3 regions of the Actinoplanes sp. CA-051413 genome follow, and region 1 is predicted to be linked to each of the others. Evidence: riboswitches for the same ligand, from Rfam matches in the RefSeq annotation. Region 1 holds a riboswitch; each other region holds the start of a gene.
The links. Region 1 has a riboswitch for cobalamin ahead of bluB (5,6-dimethylbenzimidazole synthase). Riboswitches for the same ligand answer to the same signal wherever they lie in the genome.
Positions count from the first base shown of each region.

Region 2: it holds a riboswitch for cobalamin, as region 1 does, so the genes downstream of both, ACQP2Y_RS39165 (ribonucleoside-diphosphate reductase subunit alpha) here and bluB (5,6-dimethylbenzimidazole synthase) in region 1, are expected to answer to the same signal.
Region 3: it holds a riboswitch for cobalamin, as region 1 does, so the genes downstream of both, ACQP2Y_RS30810 (VWA domain-containing protein) here and bluB (5,6-dimethylbenzimidazole synthase) in region 1, are expected to answer to the same signal.

Region 1 is NZ_CP192100.1:5,597,977-5,601,240, forward strand. It holds gene ACQP2Y_RS26395 (D-arabinono-1,4-lactone oxidase) at 1-687, shown strand, start outside; partial or broken gene ACQP2Y_RS26400 (hypothetical protein) at 804-899, shown strand; cobalamin riboswitch at 1,008-1,211, shown strand; gene bluB (5,6-dimethylbenzimidazole synthase) at 1,248-1,874, shown strand; gene ACQP2Y_RS26410 (ester cyclase) at 1,973-2,377, opposite strand; gene ACQP2Y_RS26415 (hypothetical protein) at 2,460-3,264, opposite strand, start outside.
Region 2 is NZ_CP192100.1:8,308,528-8,311,791, reverse strand. It holds gene ACQP2Y_RS39165 (ribonucleoside-diphosphate reductase subunit alpha) at 1-1,248, opposite strand, end outside; cobalamin riboswitch at 1,381-1,592, opposite strand; gene ACQP2Y_RS39160 (UdgX family uracil-DNA binding protein) at 1,706-2,368, shown strand; gene ACQP2Y_RS39155 (GNAT family N-acetyltransferase) at 2,340-3,035, opposite strand; gene ACQP2Y_RS39150 (DUF3046 domain-containing protein) at 3,114-3,264, shown strand, end outside.
Region 3 is NZ_CP192100.1:6,530,242-6,533,505, reverse strand. It holds gene ACQP2Y_RS30815 (gluconokinase) at 1-1,098, shown strand, start outside; cobalamin riboswitch at 1,183-1,310, shown strand; gene ACQP2Y_RS30810 (VWA domain-containing protein) at 1,342-3,264, shown strand, end outside.

The DNA.
Region 1 (3,264 bases):
CTGCCCCGCGCGTCACTGGAACAGCACCTGCCGGAGATCCTCGCGGCCGGATACAGCGTCAGCCTGTTCACCAATTGGCAGACCGGGGACATCAACCACGCCTGGTTCAAGCGTACGGACGAGCTGCCGGAAGGCCCGCTGTTCGGCGCCCGCCCGGCCGACGGGAAGCGCCACCCGGTGCCCGGGGTGGCGGCGGACAACAGCACCGACCAGTTCGGCGTACCGGGCCCGTGGCACGCCCGGCTGCCGCACTTCAAGATGGAGTTCACCCCCAGCACCGGCGCGGAGCTGCAGTCGGAGTGGATGGTGCCGTTCGACCGAGCACTGGAAGCGATCGACGCGGTGGCCCGGGTCCGCGAGAAGATCGTCCCGGTCCTGCAGGTGAACGAGATCCGTACGGTGGCGGCGGACGACCTGTGGCTGAGCATGAACTACGAGCGCGACAGCCTCGGCCTGCACTTCACCTGGATCGCCGACACGGCAGCGGTCCTCCCGGCGGTGGCGGCGCTGGAGGAACAGCTCGCGCCGCTGGAGGCCCGCCCCCACTGGGGCAAGGTCTTCACCCAGGACGCGGCGACGGTGCGCAGCCGCTACCCCCGCTTCTCCGACTTCCAGGCCCTGGTCGCGAAGTACGACCCCAAAGGCACGTTCCGCAACCCCTGGCTCGACGACATCCTGGGCCACTGACCCGGCCGGCCTTTTACGGCGCTACCGGCTTGTCGCCTCCCTATCGTGGTGTCATCGACCGCCGCGAGATCATGCGGGAGTAGAAGCGGATTGCGGCGGCGATGCCGTTTGGCTCTATGCCGCGGATCCCTGTCAAGTGCTGTGCGGATGTCCTGGACGCGGCACATATCACGCTGTTCAGCGGACCACATTCCGATGTTCTGGAGAACGGCCTTCTGTTGCGGGCCGACCTGCACCGGTTGTTCGACCGCCACTTGTTCAGCTTCAACGGAAACAGGCTCCTGAGCGCACCCGGTGCCCGTGGCGGTAGCGTGTCGTCCGGCACGAACTTGTTGCGAGGTGCCCCGCCCGCGGGTGGGGAGAATCGGGAAGCCGGTGCGAATCCGGCACGGGCCCGCCGCGGTGACCGGGGAGCTGCCGCCCACGCGCATCCCTGTGCGCAGCCACTGGCCGACCGGCTGGGAAGGCGGGCGGTGAGGCGCTGATCCGGAAGTCCGAAGACCGGCCTCGCGTCGATGACCCCGGCCTGCCCGGGGCACGAGCGCAGCGGGAGCCTGCCCATGATCCACGACCTGTACGAGACCATCAGCCGCCGCCGCGACGTCCGGGGCCAGTTCACCGGTGCGCCGGTCCCCGGCGACGTCCTGGACCGGATACTCATGGCGGCGCACGAGGCGCCCAGCGTCGGACTGTCGCAGCCGTGGGACTTCATCCTGGTCCGCGACCGCGAACTCCGGCAGACATTCCACCGGCACGTGCACACCGAACGCGAAACCTTCGCCGCCACCCTCGACGGCGACGCGGCGCGGCGGTTCGCCCGCATCAAGATCGACGGGATCCTGGAGTCGACGCTGTCGGTTGTGGTGACCTACGACGCCGCCCGGGGTGGGCCGGCGGTGCTGGGGCGACATGCGATTGCGGACGCCGGGCTCTATTCGGTGTGCCTGGCGATCCAGAACCTGTGGCTGGCGGCGACCGCCGAAGGACTGGGCGTCGGGTGGGTGTCCTTCTACCGCGAGGACTTCCTGCGCGGCCTGTTGGCCATCCCGGGCTCGGTGCGGCCGGTCGCCTGGTTGTGCCTGGGTCCGGTCAGCCACCTCGAGGAGGTGCCGGATCTGGAACGGCACGGCTGGCGCCGACGGCGGCCATTGCAGCTGGCCCTGCACGCGGACCGCTGGGGCGGCTGAGCGGAGCCCGCCCGGGCCGTGACCAGGCACGGCGGCCGGCCGTGGCGGGGGCTGAGCCGGGCGAGCCGCATCCGGGCGTGGCGGACGAAAGCCCCGGCTCAGGCCGGGGTGATCCGGCCCCCGATCTGCTGCGCCACCTCGAGGTCGTTGCCCTCGAACCAGCTCTCGGCCACCTTCCCCCCGGCCAGCCGGAAGATGATGATCCCGGTCTCCCGCACCCGCTGGTCGTCCGGCGGCAGATCCAGATAGCCACCCCGGTACGTCGACCGGATCGTGTACCGCACCACCAGCCTGTCCCCGCTGACGATCACGTCCTCCAGCACCGGTTCCTGGTCGGCGAAAGCCGCCGGGTACCAGCGCAGCCACGTCGTGAAGGCGGCCAGGTCGCCGCTGCCGCCCGGTCCGTGCGCCACGAAGTCTTCGGTGACCAGGTCGGTCAGCCGTTTTTCGTCCCCCGTGCGGCACATGGCGAACCACGCGCGCGCGATCTCCGTCGCTTCCATGCATCAATTTCTATGCCATGTCGACCTTCGGCGCACTGCAAACCGGCGGCCAGGGGAAACCCCCCGGCCGCCGGCTGCGCCGTCAGTCCGTGACGGTCGGTGCGGTCCGCGCGGCTTCGCGCAGGTCGGCCTTTTCCGCCGTGTACGGGTTGTACGCGTAAGCCCGCGCCAACTCCCCCGGCACAGTGAAGTACTCGGCGGACAACTTCGCCGGGTCCGTGGCGATCTCCCCGCGACCCGGCAGGTCGTCGCCGTCGTCCCAGCCCCACGGCGCGTTGGCCGAGTTGGTGCCACAGGAGTACGTGCCCACGCCGCAGCCCCCTGAGGTGTCGCCGGCGAAGGTGCCCAGGTTGGCGTACAGGTTGGTGTTGTCCCGTTGGGCCCACAGGCCGCCCGCCGCGAAGATGTCGATCAGCTCGTAGCGGACGTCGCGGTCGTTGGTGCTGCTCGGCGCTTCGCCCTCGGTCGACGGGTAGTAGACGAGTCCGTCGCCGTTGATGGCGTACTGCGGGTACGCCTTGAGGCCGTGACCCTGGACCTCCTGCGCGGTGACGGGGTGCTGGAACGAGTCGTGCGGTGACGACTGCATCTGCAGCGTGCCGTCGACCGTTTCGCGGCCGGTGGTCCAGGTGCTGCCGCTCGGCGTGTACGAGTAGAAGCTCGTGTGCGCCACGGTGACCGCGGAGCGCAGCACCCCGTACGTGGAGCCGTCCTTCTGGATCGCCAGCAGGACGCCCTCGCCGTCGTTCTCGTGCTCGGTCTCGAAGAACGGGTGGTCGACCCAGTCCCGGGGGTGGAAGAAGAAGTAGGTGACGTACCAGTGGGTGCTGGTCTCCGCCACCGAGTAGTACGCCGCCGCCGAGAACGACGCGCCGGACTCGGCTGCG
Region 2 (3,264 bases), 2.7 Mb from region 1:
GTTGCCGGTCTGCGCCAAGGTGCGCATCATCCGGCCGTACAGATCGCGCGCCTTGACCTGACGCACGACGGACCCGGCGGCCTCCGCGGCCCGATAGGTCGCGTCAAAGTCGGCACCCCAGAGATCAGGCAGCGACGGTACGGCCGACGGATCGATCAGCGACCACATCTCGTCGGCCTCGACCCGGCGCATGAACTCGTCGGGGATCCAGTTGGCCAGGTTCAGGTTGTGCGTCCGGCGGGCGTCCTCGCCGGTGTTGTCGCGCAGCTCCAGGAATTCCTCGATGTCCGGGTGCCACGGCTCGAGGTAGACACAGGCTGCGCCCTTGCGCCGGCCGCCCTGATTGACGGCGGCCACGCTGGCGTCGAGCGTGCGCAGGAACGGCACGATGCCGTTGGACTGTCCGTTCGTGCCGCGGATCAGCGCGCCGCGCCCGCGGATCCGCGACCAGGAGATGCCGATGCCGCCGGCGAACTTCGAGAGCCGCGCCACCTGCTGATACCGCTCGTAGATCGAGTCCAGCTCGTCCTTCGGCGAGTCGACCAGGAAGCACGACGACATCTGGGTGTGCCGGGTGCCGGAGTTGAAGAGCGTCGGCGAGCTCGGCAGGTAGGCCAGCGACGACATCAGCCGGTAGAACCCGATCGCCTCACCGGCGTTGGTCGACAGGCCGCAGGCGACCCGCAGCAGCCAGTACTGCGGCGTCTCCATGACCAGCCGCGACTGCGGATGACGCAGCAGGTAACGGTCGGCGACGGTCCGCAACCCGAAGTACTCGAAGCGCAGATCGCCGGCCGGGTCCACGGCATCGTCGAGCTTGCGGGCGTTCTTGGCCACGAAGGCAGCCGTCGCGTCGCCGATCAGCCCCTCCGCGTGGCCGTGCGCGATGGCCTGGCTGAAGCTCGCGATGCCCTGCCCGCGCACCTCCTTGTCGATGAAGGCCGCCAGCAGCCGGGCCGCCAGTCGCGAGTATTGCGGCTCCTCGCCGATCAGCTCTGCGGCCGTCTGGATCGACAGCTTGTCCAGTTCCGCGGTGGTCGCGCCGTCGTAGAGCCCGCTGATGGTCTTGGTCGCCACCCGCAGCGGATCCACTTCGTCCAGGTCGGCGACCCAGCGCTCGACCGCCCGCACGATCTTGTTGACGTCGACCGACTCGGTCTCACCATTGCGCTTGCGCACCTGCATCGCGTGCCGGCGTTGCTCCGGCACGGCCGGATCGTACGCAGTCTTGTCCTGCGTGACCGTCATGAACTCTCTCTCCTCGCGAGCCCGTTGGCGGAACGGTCTTCGGGCGCGCAGGAGGACGCCGGTGGACGCGGCTGTGCGCGTACACCTGAAGTGGCGTCGGCCGTCCCACGCGGCCTCGGACCGCCGCACGCGAAAGCGTGCGGCGCGCTGGCAGGTCTTCGGACTCGCGGGCCTGACCGTTGCCGGTCGCCTAATGGCCGTCGCTTCCCGGGCCCGGGCCCAGTGCTTGATGACGGCGGTCGTTCCCGCTCACCGCTGCGGGGGCAGTCCCGGTCTTCCACCGGGTTCCCTCTTGCCTCGCGCCGTCCTGGAGGGACGGGCGAACCAGCTGCGGGCAACACCATATCTAGGTGCGACAGCCGATGTACAACACCATATGTCGTGTCGGCGTGTCGGATCATGCCCGATCAGGTGGGCCTGCGCGCGTGGACCGGACGCGACGGGGTAGAACGTGTGCATGGCTACGACGCAAGCCCCGCCCGGTGCGCAGGAATTCATCCCCGCCGACGCGAAGAGCCTCGACGAACTCAAAGCGGCGGCGCCCGGCTGCCGCGGATGCGAGCTCTACGAGAACGCCACCCAGGTGGTCTTCGGCCGCGGCGCCGAACATGCCCGGCTGGTGCTGGTGGGGGAGCAGCCTGGCGACATCGAGGACCAGCAGGGCCTGCCCTTCGTGGGCCCGGCCGGCCGGCTCCTCCGCGACGCGGTGGGCGACGCGGGCATCGACCCGTCGATCATCTACCTGACCAACACCGTGAAGCACTTCCGCTTCGAGCTGCGAGGCAAGCGGCGCATCCACCAGACTCCGGGCCCGGCGCACATCACGGCCTGCCGGCCGTGGCTGGTCGCCGAGTTCTCGCAGCTGAAGCCGGATCTGGTGGTGGCGCTCGGGGCCACCGCGGCCAAGGCCCTGTTCGGACCGTCGTTCCGGGTCACCAGGTCACGCGGCGAGCTGCTGCCCTGGCCGGCGTCGGCGCAGCGCCCGCAGGACTTCCCGGTCGCCGAGTCGCGTGCCCTGGCCACGATCCACCCGTCTGCGGTGCTGCGGGCCGACGACCGGGACGCCGCCTACAACGGCCTGGTCGACGACCTCAAGGTCGCGGCGACAGTCCTGGGCTGACCGGTACGCGCAACGACACGTTCACGTTCTCCTTGCGCCGCACGAAGCCGATCGCCGCGAACAAGTGGTTCGCTGCAGTGTTGGCTGCCATGGTGTGCAGGAACGGTCGGTCGCCCCGCTCATAGATTTCGGCTGCGACGGCGAGCACCAGTCGTGCCGCGAGGCCGCGACCGCGATAGCCGGGATCGGTGCAGACCGCGCTGATCTCACTCCAGCCCGGCGGCCGGATCCGCTCGCCGGCCATCGCCAACAGCGCGCCGCCGTGTCGGATGCCGAGGTAAGTGCCCAGCTCAATCGTGCGCGGCCGGAACGGGCCCGGTCCGGTCCGGCGCACAAGATCGATCATCTCGGGGACGTCGGTCGCGGTCAGCGCGACGGCCTCCGGATCCGTTACGGCCCGCACGGTTGCATCTACCAGTTGCCGCGTGGCGCTGGTGCCTCGGACCTCCCAGCCCAGGTCGCGCGGCGGATTCGCTGTGATCGACAACTCGGTGCCGGGGCCGGCCAGCACTGCCAGGTCGTTCCAGCATCGAGGATCGGCGGGGTCCTCGAGAGCGAAGAACGGCGCCACGTCGGGGTGGTAGCGAGCGGCCCGGCCGACGATGCCGGCGAACCGCGCGTGCGGGCCGGTGAGTGCGGCCCAGCTCGGCCGGTCGAGAACGTCCACTGTCACCAGCACATAGTGATGTGTGTCTCAGCGTGCCGTCGAGCGGGACCGCCGAGACCCCGCAGGTACGCTTTTCCCGTGCGGTTGACAGAATTCTGGGGGCGCCTCGAACAGGCCTTCGGCTCGGCTTACGCGCGGAGTCTCGCCGCGGATCAGAGTTTTGCGGCGCTCGACGGGCGCACCATTAACGAATCCATAGCTCAGGGTGTTGAGACGGTTACTATCTGGC
Region 3 (3,264 bases), 930 kb from region 1:
AAGGAGATCGTCCTGGCGGGCGTCGCGGACGAGGGCTTCCTGCTGGACCTGTCGGTCGCCTCCGGCACCGGCATGTACGACATCCACCAGCGGCGCTGGGACCCTGAGGCCCTGGAGCTGGCGGGGATCCAGGAGAGCCGGCTGGCTGAGGTCGTACCGACGACCCGGCAGCTGCGCCTCAACCGGGAGGTGGCAGTCGCCGCCGGGCTCCCGCCGGACCTGCCCCTGATCATCGGGGCCGCCGACGGACCGCTGGCCAACCTGGGCGTGGGCGCGACGCCGGTCGGAGTGGCGGCCGTGTCCCTGGGCACGAGCGGCGCCCTGCGCACCGTGGTGCACGGCCCGACCGCGGACAAGGCGGGCCGGCTGTTCTGCTACGCGCTGACCGAGGACCGCTGGGTGGTCGGCGGCGCGATCAACAACGCGGGATCCGTGGTCCGCTGGGCCGGCCAGACCTTCGCGGGCGGCTTCGACCGGCCCACCGCTGAGGGCGAGGACGCCGACGTCCGCGACGCGGCCCTGCTGACCGAGGCGGCGGAGGTGGCGCCGGGCAGCGAGGGGCTGCTCTGCCTGCCGTACCTGCTGGGCGAACGGGCGCCGTGGTGGCGCGGGGGGATGCGCGGGGCGTACATCGGCCTGCGCCGCGAGCACGGCCGGGCCCACCTGGTCCGGGCCGCGGTCGAGGGGGTGTGCCAGCAGCTGGCGCTGGTCCGCGACACGTTCGCCGACGAGGGCATCGCGATGACCGAGGTCCGGGCCACCGGCGGGGCGGTCGCCTCGGAGCTGTGGGTCGGCATCCTGGCGGCGGCGCTGGACCTGCCGGTGGCGATCGCCGACACGCCGGAGGGGACGGCGCTGGGTGCCTGCCTGCTGGCCCGGCACGCGCTGGGGGAGCTGCCCGACCTGGACGAGGCGGCGGCGCTGGTGGCGATCACCGAGCACGAGCGGCCGGACCCGAAGAACGCCGACCTGTACCGGCGGATGCGGCCGCTGGTGGAGCAGTCGGCGCTGGCCGTCACGGATGTGCTCAAGGAGCTGGACAAGCTCGCTCCGGAGCCGCTGCCGGACACGGAGAAGGCCCTGCCGGGGGTCGGCTGAGCCGCCGGTCGCGGCCGGGGCCCGTTGAGCTGCGGGGGCCGGGGCCGTGAGGATGCCCACGTGGCCCCGCGTTGACGGCGTGCCGGGCCGTGAGAAAGAGTGGCTCGCGAGCGGCAGTGGAGGAACCCGGTGGGAGACCGGGACGGTCCCGCCACTGTGACCGGGGTTCGCCCCCGGAAGTCAGGAGACTCCGGCCGCTCGTACCTTCCACACGCGGGCGCGGACCCGCGGAAAGGACCGGGCGTGACGCCGTACCCGTTCTCTGCCGTCGTCGGCCTCGACGACCTGCGGCTCGCGCTGCTGCTGACCGCTGTGTCCCCCGCCGTCGGCGGGGTCCTGGTCCGCGGCGAAAAGGGCACGGCCAAGTCCACGGTCGTCCGTGCCCTGGCCACCCTGCTGCCCGAGGTCGACGTGGTCCGCGGCTGCCGCTTCGCCTGTGATCCCGCGGCGCCCGACCCCGGCTGCCCCGACGGGCCGCACGAGCCCGGCGCACCGCACGGCCACCGCCCCGCCACGCTGGTCGAGCTGCCCGTCGGTGCCACCGAGGACCGGGTCGTCGGCACCCTGGACATCCAGCGTGCGCTCGCCGACGGCGTCAAGGCGTACGAGCCGGGTCTGCTCGCCGCGGCCCACCGCGGCGCCCTCTACGTCGACGAGGTCAACCTGCTGCCGGACCACCTCGTGGACCTGCTGCTCGACGCGGCGGCGATGGGCCGCGCCCACGTCGAGCGCGACGGGGTGTCGGTCAAGCACGCGGCCCGGTTCCTGCTGGTCGGCACGATGAACCCCGAGGAGGGCGAGCCCCGCCCGCAGCTGGTCGACCGGTTCGGCCTGGTCGTGACGGTCGCCGCCCCGCGCGACGCGAAGCTGCGGGCCGAGGTGGTCCGGCGCCGCCTGGCGTACGAGGCCGGCCCGGATGTGTTCGCGGCCCGGTTCGCGGCCGACGAGAAAGCCCTGGCCGAGCGGATCCTGGCCGCTCGGGGGCGGGTGCCGTCCGTGCAGCTGCCGGACGCTGAGCTGGACCGGATCGCCCGGGTGTGCCTGGCCTACGGTGTCGACGGGATGCGCGCGGACATCGTGGTGGCGCGGTGTGCGGTGGCTCTGGCTGCGTGGCACGGTCGCGATCTGGTGACGGCGGAAGACATTCGGGATGCGGCGCGGCTTGCGTTGCCGCATCGGCGTCGTAAGGATCCGCTTGATCCACCGGGTACTGATGAGGAGCGGTTGGAAGAGGCGCTGGATCAGGCCGCTCAGGATGATCCGGATGAGGATCCGCCGCCTGGTGATGGTCCTGGCGGGCCTGATTCCGGCGGCCCGGACTCTGACGGCCCGGACTCTGACGGCCCGGATTCCGGCGGCCTGGGCTCTGGCGGGCCGAATTCCGGCGGTGCCGATTCTGGTGGGCCCGGCTCTGGTGGGCCGGATGGTTCCGGTGGGCCTGGGCGGAGTGGCGGGCCTTCCGGCCCGGTTGAGCAGGCTTCGGGGGATGCCGCCGCTGAGGCGCCGGCTGACGAGCAGCGCAAGGTGAGTGGGGGTGCGGCGGCTCAGGCGGGTGTCGCCTACCGGCCGCGGACGTTGCGGATCTCTGCTCGGGGTGAGGGTGGGCATGCCGGGCGTCGGTCGCCGGCTTTCGCCCGGCGGGGGCGGGTGGTCGGGTCGTGGATTCCGCGCGGCAAGCTCGCCGGTGCGCCGCATCTGCCGGCCACTCTGCGTGCTGCCATCCACCGCGGCGCCGCCGCTGTGCCGCCATCGGGCTCTCAGATCACCGCGCCGGGTGCGCGGGACGGCCGGGGACTGGGTGAACCGAATGGCTCCGAGGAGCATGTGTGGCTTGACCGCGAGCTTGGTGATGCGCCTGTTTCCGGTCCCGCCGGTCCCGCTTCTCCGGCGGGCAGGCGGGCCGCGGCCGCGCGCCGGACGGGGGTGGTGCAGCCGCGTGACCTGCGAGAGGCCGTGCATGTCGGGCGTGAGGCCAACCTGGTGCTGTTCGTCGTGGACGCGTCCGGGTCGATGGCCGCGCGGAAGCGGATGACCGTCGTCAAGACCGCTGTGCTTTCGCTGCTGCGGGACGCGTACCAGCGGCGGGACCGGATCGGCATGATCACCTTCCGGGGGTCGACCGCGGATCAGGTGCTGCCGCCCACGTCGAGCCATGAGGTCGGGGTG